3 regions of the Streptomyces sp. NBC_01294 genome follow, and region 1 is predicted to be linked to each of the others. Evidence: riboswitches for the same ligand, from Rfam matches in the RefSeq annotation. Region 1 holds a riboswitch; each other region holds the start of a gene.

Region 1 (10,145 bases):
CGCTCGACGAGGGCGCGTACCTGGTCCTCGTCGAGGTGGTCCGTGGGCACCGCGATGCCGGTGCCGCCGGCCGCGGTGACCAACTCGGCTGTCTCCTCGATGGTTTCGCTCGTCCGGCCGACCTCGCTGGCCCGGGTACGGGTGGTGCGGCCGGTGACGTACACGGTGGCGCCGGCCCGGCCGAGCTCGACGGCCTGGGCGCGTCCGGCACCGCGGGTGGCCCCCGCCACGAGCGCGATCCGGCCGGCGAGCGGGCGCCGCGGGTGGTCGGGGCCGGCGTTCCGGATGGTGATGTCCTCGTTGCTCATGTCATCCATCGTTCACGCCAATCCCGACAGATCCTGTCACCCTTTCTCCGCACCTCGCCGATCACCCGACGCCGCGCGCCGTCGGCCGTACGCCACCCGAGGCGTGCCGATCAGCACCCATCCTGGCGGCTACCTCGCCGGCGGACCGGAGGGTCCGCGTCCCGGTCACCGTCGTCGGCGGCAAGCCGAAGTCCCTGACGGTCCATCTCGTACGACGACGGCTACACCTGGCGCAGGGCCCCGGTCGCGTCCGGCGCGGTGACGGTGAAGAACCCGCCGAAGGGCGGCCACGTGTCCCTGCGGGGCACGGTGACCGACGCCTCGGGCAGCAAGTCGGAGATCACGATCACCCGGGCCTATCTGACGGACTGATCGCCGCGGCCCGGTCGCGCACGGAGGCTCGTCGGGCTCCGTGCGCACCGGGCCCGCACTCGTGCCTCCGGGTGCGGGGCCCGTACTCCGGCCTCCGGGTGCGGGGGCCCGTACGCGGGTCCCCGCACCCGGAGGGGATCAGGCGCCCCAGCGCAGGGCGATCGTGTCGCCCACGTTGATCACCTTCTCGCGGAGCGCGCCGGCGAAGGCGGAGCCGTCGACGCTCACCTTCCAGGTGTTGCCGCCGCTGTTGGCCTTGCCGTTGACGTTAGTGATGGTGCCGGTGCCCGACGAGGGGGTGACGCCGGTGACACAGCCCGACGGGGTGGCGCCGCTGGTCGCCGCGTTCAGGACGTCGCCGAGGGTGGTGGTCGTACCGGTCGGCGTGAAGGCCACCGAGCAGACCTTGAGGTTGCCGGCGCCGTCGTCGACGGTCAGGGCGAGCTTGGTGGCGGTGCCGGCGGTCAAGGTGGACTGCGCGACCCACTGCGGGGCCCCGGGGGTGACCGGGACGGGCGGGGCCGTGGTGAATCCGCCACCGGCCACGGCGCGCAGCGCGTCGATCGACGCGTAGGCGGTCGGGGTGGTGTCGGACGGCTTGTACTTGAAGCCGCCCGCCGGGTTGTACTGGTTGGCGATCAGGAAGTCGATCGGGGTCTTGCCGTTGACGGTGAGGAAGTCACCGGTCTGCGGGTTGATGCTGCAGGCGTTGAGGCCGGCGACGCCCCAGCCGTTGGAGCTGGTGTTGACCCCGTACAGGGAGTTGAAGGCACCGGAGTTGGCGACGAGCTTGCCCTTGAGGAAGTTCTTGGCCTGGACGACGTCGGTGTCGGTGTTGGGGACGCCGGAGACGCAGAGGGCGGCCATCGCGGCGCCGGTCATGTCGACGTCGCTCGCGGAGTTGAGGACGGTGGGGTTGCCCTCGGCCTTCTGGTAGGTCCAGCCGCCGTCGACGTGCTGGTTGGCCCGGATGCGCGTGACCATCGAGTCGGTGAGTGCCTGCGGAACACGGGCGCCGCCGGCCTGGGTCTTCGCGCCGCCCAGGGAGAGGGCCGCGAAGACGGTGCCGTTGAAGTTGCCGGACGGCCCGAAGTAGCCCGCCTCGGCGGTCTGCCAGTACGAGTAGACGTGCGCGATGAGGTTGCGGGAGGCCGACACGCGGGCCGGGTCGATGCCCGCGGCGTACGCGTTCAGGGTGCCGCGCTCGTAGTCGGTGACCACCGGTGCGCCGGAGGGCCAGCCCGCGGTGGACAGAAGGTTGCGGTAGACGGTCCGGGCGTTCTTCGTGGTGTCCCCGCCGGGGGCGACGTCGACGACCGCGGTGCCGGCGGCGGCGAAGGTGCTGAACGCCCACTCGTTGGACAGGCCGGAGCCGGCGTACGAACCGTCGGCCGCCTGGAGGGACTTGAGGTAGGCGACGCCGTTGGTCTTCGACGTGGCGATCTGCGCCGGCGACGAGGTCGCGAAGGCGGGCAGCGCGGTGAGGGCGAGGGCGCCGAGGGCGGCGGGCACCGCGAGCGCGAGGCGGCGGGGCGTGCGGGGACGGGGCGTGCGGGGACGGGACATGGCCTGCTCCTGGAATCGGCGGACGCCGGCCACTGCCTGGACACGCCGCAAGGAGCCCGCTCACGGTGGCGGGGCAGGGGCATGGCCGGAGAGCCGCCGTCCGGAACGCGTGGTACGGCTTCTGTGGTGCATCGCCGGATGGGCATTCGGGCTCGGAAACGGCCCCCGCCGTCCCACACCGCTGCGCGTCAGCTCCGGCATCGCACCGGATTCCCCCACGTGGCAGCCCAGGACGCTACCCGAGTGATCAAGGGACCGCCAGCCACCGGATCCGTGACGCGGACCGCCTCCGCCCGGGGCTGGTCCGCTGAGACTCAGGCCACCTTGACGCGTCGTCGGGATCCGTGTTGCACTCCGCCTGATAACTGCTCAGCACCAGGGGAAGCCGGTCGAATTCCGGCGCTGTCCCGCAACCGTAGGCCCGGTTCTTCCCGGGCGAGCCGGAATGCCTGGTGTTGGGCCACAGTACGAAGAGCGCCGTCGCGGATTGCGGTGTGGTCGTCGCAGCCTCTCCATGGCCTCAGGCCGTGCAGGGGCGCATCGCCACGTACGCAGCCGCCCGGCAGAGACGAGGGCTGCGGTGGGGACCGAACAGCAGGCAAAACGGCAATCGGGGACGAGACGGCGGCTCCTCTCCCTCGTGACCGCGACCTTCCTGACGCTCGGTGCGGGAGTGGCCCTCCTCACGGTTCCCTCGTCCGCCAACGCCGACCCGATCGAGCAGTGCACGGCCACCACCGGCGCCGTCGTCGCCGTCGACTTCGGACCCTTCGGCGGCAAGGTCGAGCGCGGCTGCGACACCACGCCGACGACCGGTTACGAGCTGCTGCACACCGGCGGCTTCACGACCGAGGGCACCGTCCACGACGGCCCGGCCTTCATCTGCCGCATGGGCAACGGCTCCTTCAACTCCGGTACGCAGTACCCCACTCCGGACAAGGAGGACTGCGTCCTCACCCCGCAGGCCACCGCGTACTGGTCGTACTGGATCGCCTCGCCCGGTCAGAAGAACTGGACCTACAGCCCGCTCGGTGCCATGTCGCGCACCCCGAAGCCCGGTGACGTGGACGCCTGGGTGTTCGGCGGCACCGACATCGGCGGCACTTCGGGCAAGCCCACCTTCTCCCCCGACGACGTGCGCGCGGGCGGCGGCGCCCCCTCACCGGACCCGACCGGGCCGACCGTGCCGCCGACCGTTCCGCCGGGCGCGGTCGACGTGGCCGCCGCCACCCGCTGGCTCACCGGGAAGCTGACGGACGGGGAGCGCGTCGTCGACGAGGGCTCCACCACTCCGAACCACTTCCTCACCAGCGAGGTCGTATTCGCCCTGGCCGCCACCGACAGGGAGAGCCCGGCGGCCCGGAAGGCCGCCGACTTCCTCGCCACGCCCGAGCAGACGGACGCGTACGCCTACCCGGCCGGCAAGGACGGGATCCCCGACGCCGGCGCCGCCGCGCGCCTCGCGCTCGTCGCCGAGGCCACCGGCAAGGACCCCCGTGCCTTCGGCGGCCACGACCTGCTCGGCGACCTCGTCAAGTACGTCTGCCCCAGGGACATCGGTGACGGTGAGACCGTCGAAGGCTGTCTGACCAGGGGGGACTTCCGGACCACCGGCCAGGCCGACGCCCAGGCCATGGCCGTCATCGCCCTCCTCAACGGTGGCGTGACGCCTCCCGCCGACGCCGTGAACCGGCTGAATGGCCTGCAGTGCGAGGACGGCGGCTTCACCGGCATCCTCATCCGCGCCGGCGAATGGTGCGACAGCGACGCGAGCTCCACGGGCCTGATCGCCCTGGCCCTCAAGCGGGCCGGCGGCCACGACGCGGCCGTCGAAAGGGCGCGGGCCCAGCTCAAGAAGTCCCAACTGGCGAGCGGCGCCTGGCCCTCCGCCTCCTTCATGACCACCGGCAGCCCGGCTTCCACCGGTTGGGCCGCCCAGGCCCTGCGCGCCCTCGGCGACGCCGGCCACGCGGACGCGGGCCTCTCGTGGCTCTCCAAGCACCAGTTCCCCGAGGGCGGTTTCGGCTTCGAGGCGGACGACACCGCATCGCGCGTGTTCGCCACCGTCCCCGTCGCCGTCGCGGGTGCCAAGAGCGACCTGGTGGCCCTGACGGGCAAGAAGGCCGACCCGACGCCGACGCCGACCGAGCCCAAGCCGACGCCCACGGATCCCAAGCCCACACCGACCGAGCCCAAGCCGACGCCCACCGAACCGAAGCCCACACCGACTGAACCGAAGCCCACGCCCACCGCCCCCAAGCCGACGGTCCCGCCGGGCGACGGACCGGACATCAAGAAGGGCGTGGCGTACCTCACCGCCCCCAAGCAGCTGATCCAGGGCCGCTACTACGAGAGCGAGCCCGGTGGGGGCCGTGCCGACTACGGCATGACCATCGACGGCGCCTACGCCCTCGCGGCCACCGGCGGTGACAACGCGACGCTGCGCAACATCGTCGACTTCTTCGACAAGGGCGGCAAGGACGCCCAGAACCGCGGCATCCACGACTGGACCCTCGTCGGCACGAAGTACGCGTCCGGCGGCTCCATCGGCAAGGCCGCCGTGCTCGCCGAGGCCGTGGGCCGCGACCCCCGCAACTTCGGCGGCCAGGACCTGATCTCCGCGCTCGCCAAGATCACCTGCCAGGCCAAGACCTCGACCCGCCAGGAGTGTGCGTCCAAGGGCAACTACGCCTACGCCACCTCCGTCTTCAAGCAGTCGCTCGGCGTCATCGCCCAGGTCCGCGCCGGCGAGACGGCCGCCGCGGCCGAGCCGATCGCGTACCTCAAGAGCCTCCAGGACCCCTCCGGCGGCTGGGTCAGCCTGATCGGCGAGCCCAGCACCACCGAGGTCGACTCCACCGCCATGGCCGCCATGACCGTGGACCTGCTGCCCGACGCCGACTCGCAGCGTGCCGTGGACCAGGCGCTGGCCTGGCTCGCGGCGCAGCAGAAGGCAGACGGCGGTTTCGAAGGCGCCTCCGGGAACTCCGTCAACTCCGCCGCCCTCGCCATCCAAGGGCTCTCGCTGGACGCGGCCAAGTACAGCGCCCAGATCGCCAAGGCCCGCACGTTCCTCGCGAGCCAGCAGAACGCCGACGGCGGCTTCAACGTCGCCAAGGGCAGCCAGCCCGGTTCCGACGTCCGGGCCTCCACCCAGGCCATCAGCGGCACCACCGGCGTCTCCTTCGGCACCCTCACCCGCAGCCTGGACGGCACCACCCCGCAGCCCGTCCCCAGCTCCACGGCCACCTCGGGCGGCACCGGTGGTACGAGTGGCAGCGGTGGTACGGGTGGTACGCCGGTCATCGTGACGCCCGGCGAGACCACGGGCGGCGCGGGCAGCGGCGTCGCCGTCGCGCAGGGCGGTCCGGGCGGTCCGGGCGGTCCGGGCGGTCCGGGCGGTCCGGGCGGTCCGGGCGGCAACCTCGCCTCCACCGGCGTCCAGGTCGGTGTGCTGGCGGGTACCGCAGCCGCGCTGACGCTGGCCGGCTGGCGCCTCGTCGTCATGGCGCGCGCACGCCGCAACCCCGCGGAGGCGGACCGATGAACTCCCGCTTCATGCGCGCCCTCGCCCGCGCAACGTCCGTGCTCGGACTGACGGTTGCGGCGTTCGCCGCCACCGCCGGCCCGGCCGGGGCCGCCCCGCAGCCGATGGGCCAGTGCACGACCTCGTCCGGTGTCGTCCTCGCGGTGGACTTCAGCCACTGGGGCGGGCCCGTCTACCGCTCCTGCGGCACCGCGCCCACCACCGGCTACGAACTCCTGAACCAGGGCGGCTGGGCGACCACCGGCACCGGCCACGACGGCCCCGCCTTCATCTGCCGGATCGGCTACAGCGGCCACCAGGGCGGCAAGCAGTACCCGACCCCGCAGCAGGACGACTGCGTCCTCACCCCGCCCGCCTCCGCCTACTGGTCGTACTGGCACGCGAACCCCGGCCAGAACACCTGGGAGTACAGCCAGCTCGGCGCCATGCTCTACAAGCCGAAGCCCGGCAGCGTCGACCTGTGGATCTTCGGCGGCACGAACATCGAGGGCACCGAGGGCAAACCCACGGTCACCCCCGACCAGTTGCGCGCCAAGAACACCAGGCCGACCGGCGGGCCCGCGCCCAAGGACACCCGCACGGCCGCTCCCCTCCCCCCGAGCGTCAACACGGGCCCCAAACCGGAGAACCCGCCGCCGCCGACCACGGCGCCCGGCCCCACGGCTTCGGAAAGCCCCTCGGCCTCGGCGAGCCCCTCCGAGAGCGTCTCGCCCACGCCCTCCGCGCCACCTTCGTCCAGTGCCCCCGCCGAGGCCGCGCCCGCACCCGGCCCCGCGGTCGTCGACGCGGCGCCCGCCGCCGACACCCAGCACGACGCGGGCTCGTACCTGCCCGCCGTCGCCACCGGAGCGCTGGTGCTGCTGATCGGCGCCGCCGCCGTGTTCGCGGCCAAGCGCCGCCGTCGTGCGGAGTAGCCGCGTGTCACGCACCATCACGGCCGCGGCCAAGCCGCCCGCGTCCGGCCTCGCGCCGGATGCGGGCGGCCGCCGTCTGCCCCGCACCGTGCATCCCGTCGCGTGGTGGATCTGGGCCCTGGCCCTGGCCACGGCGGTGAGCCGCACCAACAACCCGCTGCTGCTGTTCCTCGTCCTCGCGGTCCTCGGCTACGTGATCACCATGCGCCGTACCGAGGCCCCCTGGGCGCGGGGCTTCAAGTACTACCTCTACCTCGCGCTCACCGTCGTCGCGATCCGCGTCGTCTTCCGCGCCGTCTTCGCCACGGGCATCACGCCCCGCGACCACTTCCTCTTCTCCCTCCCCCACATCCCCACCCCCGACTGGTACGCGGGCATCCAGCTCGGCGGGCCGGTGTCGCTGGAAGCGCTGCTCTCGGCCGCGACCGACGGGCTGCGCCTGGCCTGCATGCTGTGCTGCATCGGCGCCGCCAACACCCTCGCCAACCCCAAACGGGCCCTGCGCGTCCTGCCCGGCGCCCTCTACGAACTCGGGGTCGCCGTCACCGTGTCCATCAGCGTCGCACCCCAGCTGGTGCAGAGCGTCCAGCGCGTCCACCGGGCCAAGCGGCTGCGGGCCGGCCGCGCCAAGGGGCTCCGGGCCCTGCGCGGCATCATCGTCCCCGTCCTCGAAGACGCCCTGGAGCGGTCCCTGCGGCTGGCCGCTGCCATGGACTCCCGCGGCTACGGCCGCGCCGGCACGGCCACCCGCCGCTCCCGCCGTCTGACGGGCGCCCTGATGCTGCTCGGCATGTGCGGCCTGTGCGCCGGGGCGTACGGCCTCCTCGACGCCACCGCGCCGAAGCTGCTCGGGCTCCCCGCCATGGGCGCGGGCGCCCTGCTGTGCTTCGCCGGACTCCGCCTCGGCGGCCGCCGCATCACCCGCACCACCTACCGGCCCGACCCCTGGCGGGCCGCGGAGTGGGCCGTCGCGGGCTGCGGCGTCCTGTCCGCGGTACTCCTCTTCAGCAACGCCGGCTTCAACGCCGCCGAGCTCAACCCGTCCATCTACCCGCTCAGCTGGCCCGCGCTGCCGCTGGTACCCGCCGCGGCGATCCTCCTCGCCGGGACCGCCGGCTTCCTGGCACCGCCCCCGGCCGCCCCCGCCCGACCGGCCGCTCCCGCCCGATCGACCGCCCCCGTACAGCGCACCGAGGAACCCAAGTGATCCACTTCGACCAGGTCACCGTCCAGTACGAGGACACGGCCGAACCCGTGCTGCGCGACGTGGACCTGACCGTCGAGGAGGGCGAACTCTGCCTCGTCGTCGGCCACACCGGCGTCGGCAAGTCCACCCTGCTCGGCGCCGTCAACGGGCTCGTCCCGCACTTCACCGGCGGCACTCTCTACGGGCGCGTCCTCGTCGACGGCCGCGACACCGCCGACCACCCGCCGCGCGAACTCGCGGATGTGGTCGGCGTCGTGGGACAGGACCCGCTCGACGGTTTCGTCACCGACACCGTCGAGGAGGAACTCGCCTACGCCATGGAACAGTTGGCGGTCCCCCCGGCCACCATGCGCAAACGCGTCGAGGAGACCCTCGACCTCCTCGGCCTCGCCGACCTCCGCCACCGCGCCCTGCACGAGCTCTCCGGCGGGCAGCAACAGCGTGTCGCCATCGGCTCGGTCCTCACCGCCCACCCCCGGATCCTGGTCCTCGACGAGCCCACCTCGGCCCTGGACCCGACCGCGGCGGAGGAGGTGCTCGCCGCCGTCACCCGGCTCGTGCACGACCTGGGCGTCACCGTCCTGCTCGCCGAACACCGTCTGGAACGCGTGGTCCAGTACGCCGACCGCGTCATCCACCTCCCCGGCGACGGCCGCGTCGTCTCCGGTACGCCCGCCGAGATCTTCCGTACGTCCTCCATCGCCCCGCCCATCGTGGAGCTCGGCCGCGCCGCGGGCTGGAACCCGCTCCCCCTCTCGATCCGCGACGCCCGCCGGGCCGCGGCACCGCTGCGCACCCGGCTGGCCGGCGCCGCTCCCCCGCCGGTACGGCCCGCTCCCGCCGCGGACGGCACGGAGCTGCTCACCGCGCGCGGCGTCACCGTCGCCTACCACGGCGTGCCGGCCGTACGGGAGGTCGATCTGACCCTGCACGGAGGCGAGGTCACCGCGCTCATGGGCCGCAACGGCTCCGGCAAGTCCTCCCTCCTGTGGGCCCTCCAGGGGTCCGGTCCCCGCAAGGCCGGCTCCGTGGCCGTCGGTGCTCCCGACGGCCCGAAACCGCGGGATCCGCAGAAGCTCTCCGCCGCGGACGCGCGGCAGTTGGTCGGCCTGGTCCCGCAGACCCCAACCGACCTCCTCTACCTGGAGTCGGTCAAGCAGGAACTCGACCAGGCAGACGCCGAGTCCGGGGTGTCGGCGGACGGGATCCGGGCCCGCACGATCCTGGACCGACTGGCTCCCGGCATCCCCGACACCACCCACCCCCGCGACCTGTCGGAGGGCCAGAAGCTCGCCCTCGTCCTCGCGATCCAGCTGACCGCCGCCCCCCGGGTGCTGCTGCTGGACGAGCCCACCCGCGGACTCGACTACCGCGCCAAGGGCGAACTGATCCGCATCGTCGACGACCTGGCCGCCGAGGGGCGCGCCGTGGTGATCTCCACGCACGACGTGGAGTTCGTCGCCCGGGCCGCCGACCGCGTCGTGGTCATGGCCGAGGGTGACGTCGTCGCCGACGGCCCGACCACCGAGGTCATCGTCGCCTCCCCCGTCTTCGCCCCGCAGACCGCGAAGATCCTGGCCCCGCTGCCCTTCCTCACCGTGGACCAGCTGGCCGCCGTACTCCCCGCCGACGGAACGGACCCGGACGCGTGAGCACGTACACCGCGGCCATCCGCATCCGCGCCCGGGCCGGGATCGTCATCGGCATGGCGGCCTTCCTCGGGGTCGTCGCGTTCTTTTGGCCGTTCCTCGTCGCCCCGGGCAAGTTCGGCTCGAACTACGCGCCGCCCCTGATCTTCGGTGTCCTGCTCGTCATCGTGCTGTGCGTGGTGATCTCCGAGATCGCCGAGGGCGGCATCAACTCCAAGGCCCTGGCGATGCTGGGTGTCCTGTCGGCCGTCAACGCCGCCATCCGCCCGCTGGGCGCGGGGACCGCCGGCATCGAGACGGTGTTCTTCATCCTCGTCCTGGCCGGCCGCGTCTACGGCCCCGGCTTCGGCTTCACCCTGGGCTGCACCTCGCTCTTCGCCTCCGCCCTCATCACGGGCGGCGTCGGGCCCTGGATGCCGTACCAGATGTTCGGCTGCGCCTTCGTCGGCATGCTGGCCGGCTTCCTGCCGAAGGCCACGGGGCGCCGGGAGGTCGCCCTGCTCGCCGTCTACGGCTCCGTGTCCGGCTACCTCTTCGGTTTCCTCCTCAACCTCTCCTTCTGGCCCTTCTCCCTCGACCCGA
Region 2 (10,145 bases), 7.4 Mb from region 1:
GGCCCGAGCGGCGGCGGCGCTCCTTGAGGATCTCCAGGCGGCGGTCGGCGAACGCGGCGTCGAGCCGGCCGATGAACTCCAGGGCCTCGGGTGTCAGGATCTCCTCGTGGCGCTCACCCGGTGCGCCGAGAACCCGGACACTGCTGGTCAGAGGCGAGAGGGACATGCGGTTCTCCTCAGCGGGGGCGGTGGGTGCCCGAGGGGGAAGTCCCTCGGGCACCCGGCGGGCCATGGCCGGCAGGACTGACGGCGCGGACTAGTGGAACTGCTCTTCCTCGGTGGAGCCGGAGAGCGCGGTGGTGGAGGAGGCCGGGTTGACGGCGGTGGAGACCAGGTCGAAGTAGCCGGTGCCGACCTCGCGCTGGTGCTTGACGGCCGTGAAGCCCTGCGCCTGGGCGGCGAACTCGCGCTCCTGGAGGTCGACGTAGGCGGTCATGCCCTGCTCGGCGTAACCGCGGGCGAGGTCGAACATGCCGTGGTTGAGGGAGTGGAAGCCGGCGAGGGTGATGAACTGGAAGCGGTAGCCCATCGCGCCCAGCTCCCGCTGGAACTTGGCGATCTCGTCGTCGTCCAGCGCCGCCTTCCAGTTGAAGGACGGCGAGCAGTTGTAGGCGAGCATCTGGTCCGGGTACCGCGCGTGGATCGCCTCGGCGAACTCGCGGGCCTGGGCGAGGTCCGGGGTGCCGGTCTCGACCCAGATCAGGTCCGCGTACGGGGCGTAGGCGAGGCCGCGGGCGATGACCGGCGCCATGCCGTTCTGCACCCGGTAGAAGCCCTCGGCGGTGCGCTCGCCGGTGGCGAACCGCGCGTCGCGCTCGTCGACGTCGCTGGTCAGCAGGTTCGCGGCGAGGGCGTCCGTGCGGGCGATGACCAGGGTGGGGACGTCGGCGATGTCGGCGGCGAGGCGGGCCGCGTTGAGGGTGCGGATGTGCTGGGAGGTGGGGACGAGGACCTTGCCGCCGAGGTGGCCGCACTTCTTCTCGGAGGCGAGCTGGTCCTCGTAGTGGATGCCGGCCGCGCCCGCCGCGATCATCGCCTTGGTCAGTTCGAAGGCGTTGAGCGGGCCGCCGAAGCCGGCCTCGGCGTCGGCGACGATCGGCGCCAGCCAGTCGGTCCCCCCGTCAATCGAACTGGTCGTGCCGCCCTCGGCGGTGGCGATCTGGTCGGCGCGCAGCAGCGCGTTGTTGATCCGGCGCACCACCTGCGGGACCGAGTTGACCGGGTACAGGCTCTGGTCCGGGTAGGTGTGGCCCGCCTGGTTGGCGTCGGCGGCGACCTGCCAGCCGGAGAGGTAGATGGCCTGGAGGCCGGCCCGGACCTGCTGGACGGCCTGACCGCCGGTCAGCGCGCCGAGGGCGTGGATGTAGTCGCGTTCGTGCAGCTGGCGCCACAGTCGTTCGGCGCCGCGCCGGGCCAGGGTGTGCTCCTCGCGGACGCTGCCGGAGAGCCGCACCACGTCCTCGGCCGTGTAGGTGCGCTCGATGCCCGCCCACCGAGGATCGTCGGCCCACCGCTGCTTGAGCTGCTCGGCCGCCGCCGTCGTGTTCGCCGTTGCCATGACCGTCACCGTTTCCATCCGTCGCTTGTCTTGCCAATGAGCGGGGCATTGACTGCTGCGCATTGGCACTCTGTGCCTGTTCGGGAGATGCGGCCGCCGAACCCGGCTGCAGGCCGAAGCTGAGCAATGCTGCCGAGCCGCCGGGCGGAACGGCCGGGGACACCGAAATCAGGGCGTGAATCGGGCCTGGAAGTCCACCTCGGCTGCCGGGTCCGGCTGACCGCAGGACCGACTCTGGCACTGACACCGAGTGCCAACAAGGAAGTACATCTGCCAAGCTTTGCGAATCTTCGGAGCCGAAATTGCCAAGGTTGCGAAGCTCCTCGGCGGCGAAGGTCCACGTACCCTGACGACGCATTGACGCATGCCAACGGTGGAGGAGTGCGGTGAGCAAGACGTACGCGGGAGCGCGGCTGCGGCGGCTCCGCGAGGAGCGGCGGATGACCCAGGCCGACCTGGCACGGGTGCTGGCCATCTCCCCCAGCTACCTCAACCAGATGGAGCACGACTCCCGGCCGCTGACCGTCCCCGTGCTGCTGCGCCTCACCGAGGCGTTCGGGGTCGATCCGGGGTTCTTCTCGGAGCGCGACACCAGCCGCCTGGTCGCGGACCTGCGCGAGGCGCTCGCCAAGGAGGTCGCCGAGGCCCGCGTCTCCCCCTCCGACCTGGCCGAACTGGCCACCCGGATGCCTGCCGTCGCCTCGGTCCTGCTGGACCTGGGCCGGCGCGGCCAGCTCCTGGCCGAGCGCCTCGCCGACGCCGCCGACGGCCGGGACGCGGTGACGGACGCACCCCGCTCGCCCCACGAGGAGATCCGCGAGTTCTTCTACCGGCGGCAGAACTACCTGCACGAGACCGATCTGGCGGCCGAAGCCCTCGCCCGCGAGATCGGCATCCGCCCCGGTGACGTCATCCGCGCCCTGACCCGCCGGCTGTCCGATCGGCACGGCGTCAGGACCGCCCCGGATTCCGACCGGCTGCACCACTACGACGCGACCGCCCGGGTCCTGCACCTGTCGAACCGGCTGCGGCCGGGCCAGCAGGCGTTCCGGATGGCCACGCAGCTGGCGCTGATCGAGTACGGGGCCGAACTGGACCGGCTGGCCACCGAGGACTTCCCGCCCGGCTCCCCCGTGCACGCCCTCGCGCGGATCGGCATCGCCAACTACTTCGCGGCCGCGCTCATCCTCCCGTACACGGCCTTCCACACCGCCGCGGAGGAGTTCCGCTACGACATCGAGCGGCTCACCGACCACTTCGGGATCGGCTACGAGACGGTCTGCCACCGCCTCAGCACCCTGCAACGGCCCAGGCTGCGCGGGGTTCCCTTCTCCTTCGTCCGGGTGGACCGGGCCGGGAACATGTCCAAGCGGCAGTCCGCCACCGGATTCCACTTCTCCCGCGCGGGCGGCACCTGCCCGCTGTGGAACGTGTACGAGGCCTTCGCCGCGCCCGGTCGCATCCACGTCCAGGTCGCCGCCATGCCCGACGGGCAGCGGTTCCTGTGGACCGCCCGCGCCGTCACCCGCCACCGCGGCGGCTGGGGCGAGCCCGGCAAGACCTTCGCGATCGGGCTCGGATGCGAGATCCGGCACGCCTCCCGGCTCGTGTACGCCGACGGGCTCGACCTCGACAACACGGCGGCGGCCACGCCCATCGGCATGGGCTGCAGGCTCTGCGAACGCCTCGACTGCCCGCAGCGGGCCGTCCCGCCGCTCGGCCGGGTCCTGGCCGTCGACGAGAACAGCAGCACTTTCATCCCGTACCCGGTGACCAGGAACTCCGCCCCGGCCCACGGCTGACGGACGCCGGCGCGCGGCAGGGGGGTCTGGACTTACTAGGACGTCCAACTATATGTTCGCCGCACAAGGTCCGCGGTGCAGGGAAGCCGGTGAGAAACCGGCACGGTCCCGCCACTGTGACCGGGGAGTGTGCTGCCATCCACACGCCACTGACGAGGTCTGTCGGGAAGGCGGGCGGCACGCGGTGATCCGGGAGTCAGGATACCGGCCGCGGAACGTTCCGTGTTGTCCACGAGGATGGAGCAGACACGCATGGCACCGGTTTGTACCCAGGACCCTGGTGATCCGGCGGAGCGCGCGCACACCTGCGCACGCTCGTAGTTCTCACGGCCTTCCCCAGCGGCGCACCCCACCGGGCGCGTTCGCCGGTCCGCCGTGCCATCCCCGGATCCAACCTGACGAGAGCAGGCACCCATGGTCCGTGAACTCACCCATTTCATCGGCGGCAAGCACACCACCGGAACATCCGGACTCTTCGCCGACGTGTACGACCCCAACACCGGCACCGTCCAGGCCCGCGTCCCGCTCGCCGGGCGCGCCGACACCGAGGCGGCCATCGCGAACGCCGAGGAGGCGCAGGCGGATTGGGGCCAGTGGAACCCGCAGCGCCGCTCGCGCGTGCTGCTGCGCTTCCTCCAACTGGTCGAGGGCGAGCGGGACTCCCTCGCCCGCATGCTGTCGGCCGAGCACGGCAAGACCGTCGCCGACGCGCACGGTGACCTGCAACGCGGCCTGGAGGTGGTCGAGTTCGCCGCCGGCGTCCCGCACCTGCTGAAGGGGGAGTTCACCGACAACGCGGGCACGGGCATCGACGTGCACTCCCTGCGCGCGCCGCTCGGCGTGGTCGCCGGGATCACCCCCTTCAACTTCCCGGCGATGATCCCGCTGTGGCAGGCCGCACCGGCTCTGGCCTGCGGCAACTCCTTCATCCTGAAGCCCTCGGAACGGGACCCGTCCGTACCGCTGCGGCTCGCCGAGCTCTTCCTGGAAGCCGGCCTGCCGCCCGGCGTGCTCAACGTGGTCAACGGCGGCAAGGAGGCCGTCGACACCCTCCTCGAAGACCCCCGCGTGCAGGCCCTCGGCTTCGTCGGCTCCACCCCGATCGCCGCGCACATCTACGCCACCGCCGCCGCCCACGGCAAGCGCGCCCAGTGCTTCGGCGGCGCCAAGAACCACATGATCGTGATGCCGGACGCCGATCTCGACCAGGCCGTGGAGGCGCTCATCGGCGCCGGATACGGGTCGGCCGGCGAGCGCTGCATGGCCATCGCCGTGGCCGTCCCCGTCGGCGAGGAGACCGCGGACGCGCTGGTGGCCAAGCTGAAGGAGCGCATCGCCACCCTGCGCGTCGGCCGCTCCGACGACCCCGAGGCAGACTTCGGGCCGCTGGTGAGCCGTGACGCGCTCGACCGGGTCAACCGCTACGTGGGCATCGGCGCCACCGAGGGAGCCGAACTCGTCGTCGACGGACGCGGGTTCACCCTGGCCGGGCACGAGAACGGCTACTTCGCCGGCGCCACCCTCTTCGACCGGGTCACCCCCTCGATGCGGATCTACCGGGAGGAGATCTTCGGGCCGGTGCTGTCCGTCGTACGGGCCGCCGACTACGAGGAGGCACTGCGCCTGCCCACCGAGCACCCGTACGGCAACGGCGTCGCGATCTTCACCCGCGACGGCGACACCGCCCGCGACTTCACCCGCCGGGTGGGCGCCGGCATGGTCGGCGTCAACGTGCCGATCCCCGTCCCGGTGGCGTACCACACCTTCGGCGGCTGGAAGCGGTCCGGTTTCGGGGATCTGAACCAGCACGGACCGGACTCCATCCGCTTCTACACCCGGACCAAGACCGTCACCTCGCGCTGGCCCTCCGGGGCCAAGGAGGGCGCGAGCTTCACGATCCCGACGATGGGATGAGCGCCGTGACCACCCTCACCGAGGACCAGCTCGCCCTCGCCGAGGTCACCCTCGACTTCGCCCAGGAGCACCTGGCCCCGTACGCCGTCGCCTGGGACCGGGACAAGCACTTCCCCGTCGAGGTCATCCGCCGGGCCGCGGTCCTCGGTCTCGGCGGCGTCTACGTGCGGGAGGAGCACGGCGGTTCGGGGCTCGGCCGCGCCGACGGCGTCCTCGTCTTCGAGACCTTGGCCACCGGCTGCCCGTCCATCGCCGGCTACCTCTCCATCCACAACATGGTCGCCTGGATGATCGACCGCTACGGGGACGCCGCGCAGCGCCGCCGCTGGCTGCCGGGCCTGTGCTCGGCCGACTCCCTGGGCAGCTACTGCCTCACCGAACCCGGGGCCGGCTCCGACGCGGGAGCCTTGCGCACCCGCGCCGAGCGGAACGGCGACCACTACGTGCTGACCGGCGTCAAGCAGTTCATCTCCGGCGCCGGGGCCGCCGGGGTCTACATCGTCATGGCCCGCACCGGCGAGAGCGGGCCCGGCGGGATCTCGGCGTTCGTCGTCGCACGCGAGGACCCCGGGGTCTCCTTCGGCCCCAACGAGCACAAGATGGGCTGGAACGCGCAGCCCACCCGCCAGGTCGTCCTCGACGGCGTGCGCATCCCCGCCGACCGCCGGCTCGGCGCCGAGGGCGACGGCTTCCGCATCGCCATGAACGGCCTCAACGGCGGCCGGCTCGGCATCGCCGCCTGCTCGCTCGGCGGCGCCCAGAGCGCCCTGGACCGCAGCCTGGTCCACCTCGCCGACCGCGAGGCCTTCGGAGGGCGGCTCCTGGACGCCCAGGCGCTGCAGTTCAGGCTCGCGGACATGGCCACCGAACTGGCCGCCGCCCGCGCGCTGGTCCGGCAGGCCGCCGAGGCCCTCGACTCGGACGATCCGCTGGCCCCCCGGCTGTGCGCGATGGCCAAGCGTTTCGCCACCGACACCGGCTACACCGTCGCCGACCGGGCTCTGCAGCTCCACGGCGGATACGGCTACCTCGGCGAATACGGCATCGAGAAGATCGTCCGCGACCTGCGCGTCCATCAGATCCTGGAAGGCACCAACGAGATCATGCGGGTCATCGTCGCCCGCGGACTCACGGAGACCCTGCGATGACCCACGCACCCCACGCACCCCACGAAGACCGCGACCACGTCCTGCTGCGCACCGAGGGCCACGCCGCGTACCTCACCCTCAACCGCCCCAAGGCGCTCAACGCCCTCAGCCACGCCATGGTGCTCCGCATCGACGAGGCGCTCACCGCCTGGCAGCACGACCCGGCCGTCGAGACCGTCGTCATCGAGGGCGCCGGTGAACGCGGCCTGTGCGCCGGGGGCGACATCCGCTCGATCCACGAGGATGCCCGCACGGGCGGCAGCGCCTCCGCGGACTTCTGGCGCGACGAGTACCGGCTCAACGCCCGCATCGCCCGCTACCCCAAGCCGTACGTGGCCCTGATGGACGGCATCGTCATGGGCGGCGGCGTCGGGGTCTCGGCCCACGGCAGCGTCCGGATCGTCACCGAACGCTCCCGCGTCGCCATGCCCGAGACGGGCATCGGCTTCGTCCCCGACGTCGGCGGAACCTACCTGCTCGGGCTGGCCCCGGGCGAACTGGGCACCCACCTGGCCCTGACCGGTACGCCGGTCGGGGCGGCCGACGCCCTGCTGTGCGGGCTCGCGGACCACTTCGTCCCCGCGGCGGAGCTCCCCGCACTGGCCGCCGACCTCGCGCGGACCTCCGTACACGAGGGCCTCGGCGCGCGGGTGCAAACGCCGCCGCCCGGTGACCTCGCCGCCGCCCGCGCGTGGATCGACGCGTGCTACGCGGCGGACACGGTCGAGGAGATCGTCCGGCGGCTGCTCGCCACCGGCGTCCCCGGCGCAAAGGAGGCCGCGGCCGCCCTGGCGGCGAAATCGCCCACGGCACTGAAGGTCACCCTGGCCGCGCTGCGCCGGGCACGCGATCTGGGCCCGCTGGAAAGGGTCCTGGAGCAGGAGTACCGGGTCTCCTGCGCGGCTCTGGCCTCCCCCGACCTGGTGGAGGGCATCCGCGCCCAGGTGATCGACAAGGACCGCACCCCGCACTGGACCCCGCCCACCCTCGCCGAGGTCGGCACGGCGGACGTGGAACGGTTCTTCGCCCCGCTCGGCGCGCGCGAACTGCGCCTCGCCGCCACCGATTCGACTCAGGAGGTGCCCTGGTGAGCAGTACCGTGGCGTTCGTCGGACTGGGCCACATGGGTGGCCCGATGGCGGCCAACCTGGTGAAGGCCGGCTACCGCGTCCTCGGCTTCGACCTGGTGCCGGAGCTCCTGGGCGCCGCCGCGGCGACGGGGGTGGAGCCGGCCGGGTCGGCCGCGTCGGCGGCCGCCGACGCCGATGTGGTGATCACCATGCTCCCGGCGGGCAGGCACGTCCTCGCCCTGTACCGGGAGGACGGGCTGCTGGCGGCAGCGCGGCCCGGAACCCTGTTCGTCGACTGCTCCACCATCGACGTGGCCGACGCGCGCGCGGCGCACGAGGCCGCCGTGGCGGCCGGCCACCGGTCCCTCGACGCGCCCGTCTCGGGCGGGGTGGTGGGCGCACAGGCCGCGAGCCTCACCTTCATGGCGGGCGGCGGCGCCGCCGAGTTCGCGGCGGCGCAGCCCCTGCTCTCCGCCATGGGCAAGAAGGCCGTGCACTGCGGCGCGGCGGGCGCCGGGCAGGCCGCGAAGATCTGCAACAACATGATCCTCGCCGTCTCGATGATCGGGGTCAGCGAGGCCTTCGTCCTAGCCGAGAGCCTCGGCCTGGACCACCAGGCCCTCTACGACGTGGCCTCCACCGCCTCCGGCCAGTGCTGGGCGCTCACCGTCAACTGCCCCGTGCCCGGACCCGTTCCGGCCAGCCCCGCCAACCGCGAGTACCGGCCCGGCTTCGCCGCGCCCCTGATGGCCAAGGACCTCACCCTGGCAGCGAACGCCCTGCGGGCCGGCGGCGTGGACGCCCCCCTGGGCCTCAAGGCAGCCGCCATGTACGCCGCATTCGCCGAGGGGGAGGGCGCCGGCCTGGACTTCTCGGCCATCGTCCGCACCCTCCGACCGCAGAACGGAACACCCGCATGAGCGCCCCCACGGCCTACGAGACCATCCTGCTGGAACGCAAGGGGCGGGTGGCCGTGCTCACCCTCAACCGGCCGGAGGCCCTCAACGCCCTCAACCTGCAGGTCATGACCGAGGTGGTGGCCGCCGCGGAGCAACTGGACCGGGACCCGGAGGTCGGCTGCATCGTCCTGACGGGCTCCGCGAAGGCCTTCGCCGCGGGCGCCGACATCAAGGAGATACGGCCGCAGGGCTACATGGACATGTACCTCAGCGACTGGTTCACCGCCTGGGACCGGCTCGGCCAGGTACGGACGCCCACGGTCGCGGCGGTCTCCGGCTACGCCCTGGGCGGCGGCTGCGAGCTCGCGATGCTCTGCGACATCCTGCTCGCCGCCGACACCGCGAAGTTCGGGCAGCCCGAGATCCGGCTCGGCGTGATCCCCGGGATCGGCGGATCGCAGCGCCTCACCCGGGCCGTGGGCAAGGCCAAGGCGATGGAACTCTGTCTGACGGGCCGCACCATGGGCGCCGAGGAGGCCGAACGTGCCGGGCTCGTCTCCCGGATCGTCCCCGCCGGGGAGCTGCTCGCCGAGGCCCTCTCCGTGGCCGAGACCGTCGCCGGGATGTCGAAGCCGGTCGCGATGATGGCCAAGGAGGCCGTGAACCGGGCCTTCGAGACCACCCTCGCGGAAGGCGTCCGCTTCGAACGCCGCCTCTTCCACGCGGTGTTCGCCACGGCCGACCAGAAGGAGGGCATGTCCGCGTTCGTGGACAAGCGCCCGCCGCACTTCGTCCACGGCTGAGCCTTCGGGGGCGACGGGGCCAGGGGCCGGAGGCCTGCCGCCGGGCGCCGGCCGCCGGGCGCCGGCTCAGGCGTCCCCGAAGACCGGGTACGGCACGTAGGTGCGCCGGTCGGGGTCCACCGCCAGGCGGCCCCCGGCCGGCGGCCGCGCCCGCTGGGCGCAGTCGCGGCGCTCGCAGATCCGGCAGCCCAGACCGATCGGGGTGGCCGCCCGCGGGTCGGCGACGGCGACGCCCTCGGCGTAGACGAGACGGCCGGCGTGCCGGAGTTCGCAGCCGAGCGCCACGGCGAACTCGGCCCGGCGGGCTCGGTGTCCGTGGCCGCGGTGGCCGCCCCGGGTGACGATCCGGGCGATCCAGAAGTACTTCTTCCCGTCGGGCATCTCGGCGACCTGCGTGAGGATCCGGCCGGGGGCCGAGAAGGCCTCGTAGACGGTCCACAGGGGACAGGTGCCGCCGAGGCGCGAGAAGTGGAAGTCGGTCGCGGACTGGCGTTTGGAGATGTTCCCCGCCCGGTCGGCGCGCAGGAACGAGAAGGGCACCCCGCGCTGTCCGGTGCGCTGCAGGGTGCTGAGCCGGTGGCAGACGGTCTCGAAGCCGACGCCGAAGCGGGCCTGGAGCAGCTCGATGTCGTAGCGCAGGTCCTCGGCCGCCGCCAGGAAGGCGCCGTAGGGCATGAGGACGGCGCCGGCGAAGTAGTCGGCCAGCCCGATCCTCGCCAGGCCCCCGGACTCGGCGGAGTCGAAATCGGCCCGGTCACGAGGGAGTCGATCAGGGGCCGGTGCCCGAGCAGCGCCAGCTGCGTCGCGAGCTGGAAGGCGCGCTGCGCGTCGGTGAGCCACGGGGACAGGAAGAGCAGGCCGCGCTCGGCGTCGAACCGCCGGGCGTCCGGCGCCTGCTCGGGGGCCGCCTCCAGCACCGTCACGCCGTGGCGGGCCGAGAGCGCGTGTGCG
Region 3 (10,145 bases), 5.9 Mb from region 1:
CGTGTCGATCACTTCCACGTCCCCGTGGTGGCGCAGGTCGTGGGCCTGCGCCACGGCCACCGCGCAGGTCGCCGACACCGACCGGCGCTTGGGCACGAGGAGTTCCCCGCCGCCCGCGAGGGCCGCGGCCTCCGCCACCGAGGGGGTCCCGGCCGCGGCGCGCGCCGCCTCCGAGGGGTGCGGCACGGTGACGGCGGCCAACTCTTCGGGGGAGTAGCCGAGCAGGGGCACGCCGAATCGTTTCGCCGCGCCCGCGATCCCCGGCTCTCCCGTCTTCGCGTCCACGGTGGCCAGCGCCGTCACCGCCTCCGCGGCCAGCCCGGCCCCCCGCAGCGTCTCCTCGACCAGGGCGCAGACCTCCGCGACGGAAACCCCCGCGCGTCCGCCGACCCCGACCACCAGCTGTGTCGTGTACTCGCCCACCGGGGGGCCTCCCTCCGTAGTCACGGCCACCGGCACGTCACCGGCACCGGTCTGTCGTCAACGATGCGACGCCCGCCGCCCGCGTGGGGATGTGCGCGCGGAGCGAGGAGTCTGTATTCAGGGGCACATGGCCGTGATCGTGGCGTTGGGCGCGTTCCTGATGACCCTGGCGGGCGGATGGACGGCGCAGCGCGTCACCGACCGCCGCCACCTCGTGCTGGGCCTGGCCGGCGGGCTGATGCTCGGCGTCGTCGGCCTCGACCTGCTCCCGGAGGCGCTCCACGCGGCGGGCGACGAGATCTTCGGCGTCCCGCTCGCCCTGCTGCTCTTCGTGGCCGGATTCCTGGTCGCGCACGTCGTGGAACGGCTGCTGGCCGTCCGCCAGGCCGCACACGGCGCCGAGGACGGCGTCCGCGTCCCCCAGGTCGGACTCACCGCCGCCGCGGCGATGGTCGGCCACAGCCTCGCCGACGGCGTGGCCCTGGGCGCGGCCTTCCAGATCGGCGGCGGGATGGGCGTGGCCGTGGCGCTGGCCGTCATCACCCACGACTTCGCCGACGGGTTCAACACGTACACGCTCACCCGCCTCTACGGGAACGACCGCCGCAAGGCCGTGATGATGCTCTTCGCGGACGCCGTCGCCCCGGTCGTGGGCGCGGCGTCCACTTTGCTGTTCACCCTTCCGGAGGAACCCCTCGGCGCCTACCTGGCCTTCTTCGGCGGCGCCCTGCTGTACCTCGCGGCCGCCGAGATCCTGCCCGAGGCGCACCACAAGCACCCCGCCCTGTCCACGCTGATGTGCACGGTGGGCGGGGTGGCCGGGATCTGGCTGGTGGTGGGCATCGCGGAATGACCGCGGCCGGCGGACGGGGGTCACCGCCGTGCTGCCGCGGCTTCCGTGAAACGGCGGGCGACGGACGGCTCGGCCGCCCAGTGCGTGTGCAGGTAACTGGCGTGCACACCCTGCTGGACGAAGCCCTCGACCCGGCGTTCCGGGTGCGTGAACCCCCAGGCCGGCGTGACACCGGCGCCCGGCTCGATCACCGTCCGGTGGAACTCGTGCCCGCGCAGCCGGGTCCCGGCCCGCGCGAGCGCGCTGTCGGACACCGCCACCGCCTCGCGGTAGCCCAGGGTGAGGCGCTCCGACATCCGCGCGTCGGCGTCGAGCACCCCGCACATGGGCTTCCCGTCGAGCGACCGCCCGAGGTACAGCAGCCCGGCGCACTCGGCGGCCACCGGGCCGCCGGCCGCGGCGAAGTCGGCGACGGCCTTGCGGAGCGGTTCGTTGGCGGACAGCTCGGGCGCGTACACCTCGGGGAAGCCGCCGCCGATCACCAGGCCGGTGGTGCCGTCGGGGAGCGACTCGTCCCCGAGCGGGTCGAAGGTGACGACCTCGGCCCCGGCGGCGGTGAGCAGCTCCGCGTGCTCGGCGTAGGAGAACGTGAACGCGGGCCCGCCGGCGACGGCGATGACCGGTGAGGCTGAAGAGTTCAGCCCCTCCGGCGTTTGAGGAGCGGGGTCCGGGGCGGCGCCCCGGCCGCGCGTCAGCGCAGTCGTCGCAGACCAGACCTCACAGGCCAGCGCCGGGGCCGTGCGGGCCAGCGCCATGAGCGCGTCAAGGTCGCACCCGCGGCGGACCTGATCGGCCAGCGCCGACACCGCGGCCAGCGCATCCGCACGCCGCTCGGCCACCGGAACCAGCCCCAGGTGCCGCGACGGCGTGGCCACCTGCGGAGCCCGCCGCAGGACGCCGAGCACCGGCATCCCCGCTTCCTCCAGGGCCTCCCGCAGCATCACCTCGTGCCGGTCGGAGCCGACCTTGTTCAGGATCACGCCCCCCAGCCGCACCTGCGGGTCGAAGGACGCGAAGCCGTGCACCAGCGCCGCCACCGACCGCGACTGCGAGGAGGCGTCGACCACCAGCACCACCGGCGCCCGCAGCAACTTCGCGACCTGCGCCGTCGACGCCAGTTCACCCCGGCCCGCGGCCCCGTCGTAGAGCCCCATCACACCCTCGACCACGGCGAGGTCGCACCCGGCCGCCCCGTGCGCGAACAGCGGAGCGACCAGCTCCGGCCCGCACATGAAGGCGTCGAGGTTGCGCCCCGGCCGGCCGGTGGCCAGCGCGTGGTAGCCGGGGTCGATGTAGTCGGGCCCGGCCTTGTGCGGGGACACGGCGAGGCCGCGCTCCGCGAAGGCCGCCATCAGGCCCGTGGCCACGGTGGTCTTGCCGCTGCCGGACGACGGCGCGGCGATGACCAGCCGGGGAACGTTGAACGAGGTCACCACTCGATGCCCTTCTGGCCCTTCTGGCCGGTGTCCATCGGGTGCTTGACCTTGGTCATCTCGGTGACGAGGTCCGCGAACTCCACCAGCTTCTCCGGCGCGTTGCGGCCCGTGATCACCACGTGCTGGGTGCCGGGACGGCTCCGCAGCACCTCGATGACCTCGTCGACGTCGATCCAGCCCCAGTGCATCGGGTAGGCGAACTCGTCGAGCACGTACAGCTTGTGCGTCTCGGCGGCCAGATCGCGCTTGACCTGCTCCCAGCCCTCCTTGGCCGCCTGCTCGTTGTCGAGCTGCGCGTCCCTCTGCACCCAGGACCAGCCCTCGCCCATCTTGTGCCAGGCGACCGCGCCGCCCTCGCCGGAGGCGCCGAGCACCTTGAGCGCGTTCTCCTCGCCGACTTTCCACTTCGCCGACTTGACGAACTGGAACACCCCGATCGACCAGCCCTGGTTCCAGGCGCGCAGCGCCAGCCCGAAGGCCGCCGTGGACTTGCCCTTGCCGGGACCGGTGTGGACGAAGACGAGCGGACGGTTGCGGCGCTGGCGCGTCGTGAGTCCGTCGTCCGGAACGACGGACGGCTGTCCCTGCGGCATTACGCGGCCCTCCTGTTGCTGTGGGGTGATGCACTGGATGTCACGGCGGTACGTACGTTCTTCACGAGTCCGGCCAGCGAGTCGGCCCGCAGCCCGTCGAGCGAGACGGCGGGCCCGCCGAGATCGGCGGCCAGGACCCCGGCCAGCCCCAGCCGGACCGGCCCCGATTCGCAGTCCACGACCACGGAGGCGACGCCCCCGGCCTGCAGCAGCCGCGCGCTGCGCCCCGCGAGCTCCCGCGGGGTGCCGTCCGACCGGCCCGTCGCGGTCCCGGCCGAGGTGGCCCGCCCGTCGGTGACGACCACGAGCAGCGGCCGGCGCGAGGGATCCCGCAGCCGCTCGATCCGCAGCACCTCGTGGGCCTTCAGCAGCCCGGCGGCCAGCGGGGTGCGGCCGCCCGTCGGCAGCTGCTCCAGCCGGGCCGCGGCCGCGTCCACCGAGGACGTCGGCGGCAGCGCCAGCTCGGCCGTGGCACCCCGGAAGGTGATCAGGCCGACCTTGTCCCGGCGCTGGTAGGCGTCCAGGAGCAGCGACAGCACGGCGCCCTTGACCGCGCTCATGCGCTGCCGGGCGGCCATCGAGCCGGAGGCGTCGACGACGAAGAGGACGAGGTTGCCCTCGCGGCCCTCCCGCCGGGCCTGGCGCAGGTCGTCCTTGCGGATCACCAGACCGCGCCCGTTGCGGCCGCGCGCCTTCTGGTGCGGGGCGGCCGCGTGCACGGTGGCCGCCAGGTGCAGCTTCGTGAGGTGGCCGCGGGGGCGCTGGGCGCCGGTGGTCCGGCCGTGGGCGGTGCGGGCGCGCGAACGCCGTCCGGCCGCGCCCTCGCCGAGCCCCGGCACGCTCAGCATCTTGGTACGGAACGGCTCGGCGGCCCGTACGGCGGCCTGTTCGGGCCCGCCGGCCTCCTGCGCGGAGGGCTGCGGGGCCTCGGGGGCGTCCGAGGGGGCCTCGGTGGTCTCGGCGGGCTCGGCCGGGGCGTTCGCGTCCTGCGGGCCGCCGCCCTGCGGGGGCACCCCGCCGCCGCCGTCGGGGCCGTCGCCGTCGCCGTCGCCGTCACCATCCGGGCCCTCGGGGTCCGGGTTCGGGTCCGGGTCGGGCTCCGGCTCCGGGTCGGGCTCGCGCTCCGGCTCCTCGTCGGGGAACTGGTCGAGGATCTCGTCCAGCCGGTCCTCGTCCAGGCCCGGCGCGTCGAAGGGATTGCGGCGCCGGCGGTGGGGGAGGGCCAGCAGCGCGGCCTGCCGCACGTCCTCCTTCAGCACGGCGCTCCGCCCGGCCCAGGCGGCCAGGGCGGTCGCGGTCCGCGCCATCACGATGTCGGCCCGCATGCCGTCGACCTCGAAGCCGGCGCAGGTCGCGGCGATCTGCAGCAGCGCGGTGTCCCCGAGCCGGACCTGCGGGAGCAGCGCCCGCGCGGCCACCACCCGGGCACGGACCTCGTTCTCGTCACCGGCCCAGCGGTCGGCGAAGCCCGCGGGATCGTCCTCGTACGCGAGCCGGCGGCGCACCACCTCGACCCGCAGGGCGGGCTCGCGGGAGGCGGCGACCTCGACGGTCAGCCCGAAGCGGTCGAGCAGCTGCGGCCGCAGCTCGCCCTCCTCGGGGTTCATCGTGCCGACGAGCAGGAAGCGGGCGGCGTGGCGTACGGAGACGCCCTCGCGCTCCACGTACGAGGCGCCCATCGCCGCGGCGTCGAGCAGCAGGTCGATCAGGTGGTCGTGGAGGAGGTTGACCTCGTCGACGTAGAGGATCCCGCGGTGGGCGTCCGCGAGCAGCCCGGGCTCGAAGGCCTTCACGCCTTCGGCGAGGGCCCGTTCGATGTCGAGGGCGCCGACGAGGCGGTCCTCGGAGGCGCCGACGGGCAGCTCCACCATGCGGGCGGGCCGGGCGCCGCCGGGGCCGGGCTCGTGCGGGCCGTCCGGGCAGGCCGGGTCCGGCGCGCCGGGCGCGCAGGAGAACCGGCACCCGGGTACGACGTCGACCTGCGGCAGCAGGGTCGACAGCGCGCGCACGGCGGTGGACTTGGCGGTCCCCTTCTCGCCGCGCACGAGCACACCACCGACCGCGGGGCTCACGGCGTTGAGCAGGAGCGCCAGCCGCAGGTCGGTCTGGCCGACCACTGCGGTGAACGGATAGGGCGTGCTCATGTGTTGCTCACTCCTTGGATGCGGACCGTGGCAGGGGCCTGGCCGGATGCTCTGCGCGGAGCCGTGGGCGAGTGCGGCGCCGTCGCCGGGGCCCCGTCCCGGACCCCGCGCCTCAAACGCCGGCGAGGCTGGAAGACCGGGGCTCCGCCCCGCGCCCCGCGCCTCAGGCGAGGCTGGTTGTCGAGCCCCGCCGGCGATTGAGGCGCGGGTCCGGGCAGGGCCCGGGAAACGGAGAAAGGGCGGGTAGGGGAACAGCCCCGCAGGGCGCGGCCCCTCACGGCGCGCCCGGTGGGAGGAAGGGGAGGCCCGACGGGGCGCCGGCCTCGATCAGCCGCAGCAGCGCATCCGTGTCCGCGTGCTCCTCGATCAGGTCGCCCAGCAGGTCGAGCTGCTGCTCGCGCAGCGCCTCGAACGACGTGTCCGGCGCCGGCACGAACCGCCGCCCCGCCGCCGCCGCGACCTCCCGCAGGAACGCCCGGCGGAAGCCGTCCGACTCCAGCGAGCCGTGCCAGTGGGTGCCCCACACCGATCCGACGCGGCAGCCGTCGAGGAAGGGCTCCCCGCCCAGGACCTGCGCGACCCCGTGGTGGATCTCGTAGCCCGTCACGGCCTCGCCCAGCGCCGAGCCCACCGGCCGGGCCAGGGTCTTCTCCGGCGCGAAGCGCACCCGTACGGGCAGCAGCCCGAGGCCGTCCACCGCCCCGGCCCGCGATTCGACCTCGTCCTCGATGTGCTCGCCCAGAACCTGGAACCCGCCGCAGATACCCAGGACCGGCCGCCCCTCGGAGGCCCGCCGCGCCAGCGCGTCCGCGAGTCCGCGTTCGCGCAGCCACGCCAGTGCCTTCACCGTGCCCCGGGTGCCGGGGACGACGACCAGGTCCGCGTCGGCCAGTTCCTCGGCCCGGTCCACGAACCGCACCACGACCCCCGGCTCCGCCGCGAGCGCGTCGACGTCCGTGAAGTTCGACATCAGCGGCACCGCGCACACGGCGACCCGCAGCACGTCCTCGCCCACGGGCGGCGCCACCACGGATTCCCGTACCGCGCCCCGCAGGGAGACCCGCAGGCCGTCCTCTTCGTCGATGCCCAGCCCGTGCCGGAACGGCAGCACCCCGTAGGTCGCCCGCCCGGTCAGGCCGCGCAGCATCTCCATGCCCGGCTCCAGCAGCGACACGTCGCCGCGGAACTTGTTGACCATGTACCCCGCGATCAGCGACTGGTCCTCGGGGGAGAGCAGTGCGGTCGTCCCGAAGAAGGACGCGAAGACCCCGCCCCGGTCGATGTCGCCCACCACGACCACCGGGAACCGCGCGGCCCGCGCGATCCCCATGTTCACGATGTCGGTCCGGCGCAGGTTGATCTCGGCCGGACTCCCCGCTCCCTCGCAGATCACGGCGTCATACGTGCCCCGCAGCTGCTCCAGGCAGTCCGTGACGATGCCGAGCAGCTGCTCCTGGCGCCCGCCGTGGTAGCCGCGCGCGCTCATCTCGCCCACGGGCTTTCCCAGCAGCACCACCTGGCTGCTGCGGTCGCTGCCGGGCTTGAGCAGCACCGGGTTCATCAGCGCCGTCGGCTCCACGCGGGCCGCCTGGGCCTGCATCGCCTGGGCGCGCCCGATCTCGGCGCCCTCCCGCGTGACGAACGAGTTCAGCGACATGTTCTGCGCCTTGAAGGGCGCCACCTTCACGCCTTGGCGGCTCAGCCAGCGGCAGATGCCCGCCGTGACCACGCTCTTGCCGGCGTCCGACGTGGTGCCCGCGACCAGCAGACCGCCGCCGCGCTTCGCGCCGCTCATGCGCGCCGCCCTCTCTTGGTCGTACGGGGGATCAGCAGTCGGGAGACCAGCAGCCGGGCGGCCACACAGGTCCCCAGGGCCAGCCAGGTCACCTGCTGCGACAGCCGGACCGCCCGCTCGATGTCCGCGACCTCCACCGGCCGCCCCTTCTCGCCGTTCAGCACGGCACGGTGCTCGACCCGGCCGCCGTACGCCAGGGTCCCGCCCAGTCTGACGCCGAGCGCCCCGGCGAAGGAGGCCTCGACGGGTCCGGCGTTCGGGCTGGGGTGCGCGGCGGCGTCCGAGCGCCAGGCCCGTACGGCTCCCCGCCGGTCGGGTCCGGCCAGTACGGCGGCGGCCGCCGTCAGCCGGGCCCCAGGCCAGCCCGCCAGGTCGTCGAGCCGGGCGGAGGCCCAGCCGTAGCGCAGGTAGCGGGGGGACTTGTGGCCGACCATCGCGTCCAGGGTGTTCACGGCGCGGAAGGCCAGCAGGCCCGGGACGCCGGCGACGGCGCCCCACACCAGGGCCCCGACGACCGCGTCGGAGGTGTTCTCGGCGACGGACTCCACGACCGCGCGGGCCATCTGCTGCCCGTCCAGGGCTTGCGGGTCGCGCCCGCACAGGTGGGGCAGCCGCTCCCGGGCCACCTCGGTGTCCCCTGCGGCGAGCGCCCCGCCGATGGCGCGGGCCTCGCGGCCCAGCGAGGTGCCGCCCACGACGGCCCAGGTGGCGGCGGCGGTCAGGGTGATACGGGCGGCAGCGGGCCGGGAGCGCACGGCGCGGGCGCCCAGCGCACCGACGGCGGCCGCGCCCCCGGCGCACACCAGGGTGTGCAGGAGGCCCCGGGCGCGGTCGTCGCGCCACAGGGAGCGCTCGACGGCGGCGGCGGCCCGCCCGAAGGCGGCCACGGGGTGCCCTCGGCGGGGATCACCGAGGATCCGGTCGCCGATCAGGCCCGCCGTGGCGCCGTACGCGAACACGCGATCGGCACGCATGGTGGCAGGTATGTCCTCACTCAGGGTCCGCGCCCTGGTTCGACGTGTCCGGCGGCGAGAGTTCCTGGCTCCCGGGACGCACGCGCGGCGTGCGCTCCCCGGTGACAGTGGCGGGACCGCGCCGGATTCGCACCGGACTTCCTCTCCATGCCGCCGTATTGGCTCGGGCAGTCCACCACGCACCGAGAACGCCCGTCAACTCGCCGTTGACCTGCGGCGCTGCAGGGGCGGGAGATGCGAAAGCTCCCCCCGGGAGAAACCCGGAGGGAGCCTTCGCGCCCGGCCCGCCGTACGGCGGGGGATCAGGCGACGATCAGGTAGATCCCGTACGTCACGGCGGCCGCGACGAGCGTGAAGCAGAGGTACGCGCCGCTGCGGGCCAGGGTGGCGGCGCCGCCCTGCTCGGTCGCGGCCTCGTGCTTGGACAGGCCCATCAGGCCCAGCGTGAACAGGGCCACGAGGGCGACGGTGGCGAAGAGGCTGACCCCGAAGACGGAGCCGAGCGCTTCCCAGTCGATCTTCATACTGCCGTTTCCTCTGTGTGTCTCGGTCAGACCGCGGCGGCCGGAGCCGCCGGGGTCGTCGTCGCGGCCGGGATGGTGGCCTTGAGGGCGTCGTCCGTGACCGCGGCGGTCGTACCGGCGGCTGCGACCGTCGTGCCGGCCGCGGCGACGGTCGGCGGGACGGTGACGGCCGCGATCGCCGTGGTGACGACACCCGGCTCGTGGGCGTCGACCGGCTCCACGTCGTTGACGTTGCTGTGGTCGACGACCTGGCGGCGCGAGATGAGCCAGATGGCGAGGCAGGAGCCGACCAGGAAGACGGTGACGGCGGCGATGCCGATGTCACCCGTGCGCATGACCAGCTCGGCACCGGCCGAGACCAGCGCGGCGGCCGGCAGGGTCAGGCCCCAGGCGACGAACATGCGGGTCGCGGTGGACCAGCGGACCACACCGCCCTTGCGGCCCAGGCCCGCACCCATGACCGCACCGGAGCACGAGTGGGTGGTGGAGAGCGAGAAGCCCAGGGTGGAGGAGGCGAGGATGACGGACGCGGCCGAGGTCTGGGCGGCGAAGCCCTGCTGCGGCTGCAGGTCGGTCAGGCCCTTGCCCATGGTGCGGATGATGCGCCAGCCGCCCAGGTAGGTGCCCATCGCGATGGCCACACCGGCCGAGACGATGACCCACACCGGCGGGTTCGAGTCGGGGGCGATCGCACCGCCGGCGATGAGGGCCAGGGTGATGATGCCCATCGTCTTCTGCGCGTCGTTGGTTCCGTGCGCGAGGGAGACGAGGCCGGCCGAGGCGATCTGACCGGCGCGGTAGCCCTTGGCGGAGGTCTTGTCGCCGACCTTGCCGCCCATCTTGTAGGTGACCTTGGCGGCCAGGTACGCGGCGATGCCGGCCACCAGCGGGGCGGCGATCGCGGGGATGAGCACCTTGGTGACGATGACGCTGCCGTTGACCGCGCCGATGCCGGCGGAGGCGACCGCGGCGCCGATGAGGCCGCCCATCAGGGCGTGCGAGGAGCTGGAGGGGAGGCCGACCAGCCAGGTGACGAGGTTCCAGAGGATCGCGCCGACGAGGGCCGCGAAGATCACTTCTGGCTGGATGCCGTCCTCGTTGACCAGGCCCTTGGAGATCGTCTTGGCGACCTCCACGGACATGAACGCGCCGACGAGGTTGAGCACGGCGGACATGGCCACCGCCGTCTTGGGCTTGAGGGCGCCGGTCGAGATGGTGGTGGCCATCGCGTTGGCCGTGTCGTGAAAACCGTTCGTGAAGTCGAACACGAGAGCGGTGATGATCACGATCCCGAGGAGAAGCGTTATGTGCTCCATTTACCCAGGCTTCTGTTTGACGTCAGTGGCTCGGCGACCGTAGGCAACCTGGGTGAACGGAAGGTGAACTGGCGCGGGCGGAGCGGT

What was found. Region 1 has a riboswitch for cobalamin ahead of OG534_RS01595 (hypothetical protein). Riboswitches for the same ligand answer to the same signal wherever they lie in the genome.
Region 2: linked by a shared signal. The riboswitch ahead of OG534_RS35115 (CoA-acylating methylmalonate-semialdehyde dehydrogenase) and the one ahead of OG534_RS01595 (hypothetical protein) in region 1 are both predicted to bind cobalamin.
Region 3: linked by a shared signal. The riboswitch ahead of OG534_RS28170 (cobalamin biosynthesis protein) and the one ahead of OG534_RS01595 (hypothetical protein) in region 1 are both predicted to bind cobalamin.

Annotation. Positions count from the first base shown of each region.
Region 1 is NZ_CP108423.1:305,007-315,151, forward strand. It holds gene OG534_RS01590 (SDR family oxidoreductase) at 1-308, opposite strand, end outside; gene OG534_RS01595 (hypothetical protein) at 819-2,246, opposite strand; cobalamin riboswitch at 2,367-2,504, opposite strand; cobalamin riboswitch at 2,585-2,717, shown strand; gene OG534_RS01600 (prenyltransferase/squalene oxidase repeat-containing protein) at 2,827-5,793, shown strand; gene OG534_RS01605 (hypothetical protein) at 5,790-6,707, shown strand; gene OG534_RS01610 (energy-coupling factor transporter transmembrane component T) at 6,712-7,914, shown strand; gene OG534_RS01615 (ABC transporter ATP-binding protein) at 7,911-9,566, shown strand; gene OG534_RS01620 (ECF transporter S component) at 9,620-10,145, shown strand, end outside.
Region 2 is NZ_CP108423.1:7,754,258-7,764,402, reverse strand. It holds gene aceB (malate synthase A) at 1-166, opposite strand, end outside; gene aceA (isocitrate lyase) at 257-1,558, opposite strand; gene OG534_RS35120 (short-chain fatty acyl-CoA regulator family protein) at 1,945-3,360, shown strand; cobalamin riboswitch at 3,417-3,587, shown strand; gene OG534_RS35115 (CoA-acylating methylmalonate-semialdehyde dehydrogenase) at 3,775-5,274, shown strand; gene OG534_RS35110 (acyl-CoA dehydrogenase family protein) at 5,271-6,422, shown strand; gene OG534_RS35105 (enoyl-CoA hydratase/isomerase family protein) at 6,419-7,513, shown strand; gene mmsB (3-hydroxyisobutyrate dehydrogenase) at 7,510-8,412, shown strand; gene OG534_RS35095 (enoyl-CoA hydratase) at 8,409-9,194, shown strand; partial or broken gene OG534_RS35090 (helix-turn-helix domain-containing protein) at 9,261-10,145, opposite strand, start outside.
Region 3 is NZ_CP108423.1:6,225,554-6,235,698, forward strand. It holds gene cobC (Rv2231c family pyridoxal phosphate-dependent protein CobC) at 1-423, opposite strand, end outside; gene OG534_RS28145 (ZIP family metal transporter) at 551-1,276, shown strand; gene OG534_RS28150 (cobyrinate a,c-diamide synthase) at 1,297-2,712, opposite strand; gene cobO (cob(I)yrinic acid a,c-diamide adenosyltransferase) at 2,706-3,305, opposite strand; gene OG534_RS28160 (putative cobaltochelatase) at 3,305-5,449, opposite strand; gene OG534_RS28165 (cobyric acid synthase) at 5,724-7,244, opposite strand; gene OG534_RS28170 (cobalamin biosynthesis protein) at 7,241-8,218, opposite strand; cobalamin riboswitch at 8,256-8,409, opposite strand; gene OG534_RS28175 (hypothetical protein) at 8,521-8,742, opposite strand; gene OG534_RS28180 (inorganic phosphate transporter) at 8,769-10,058, opposite strand.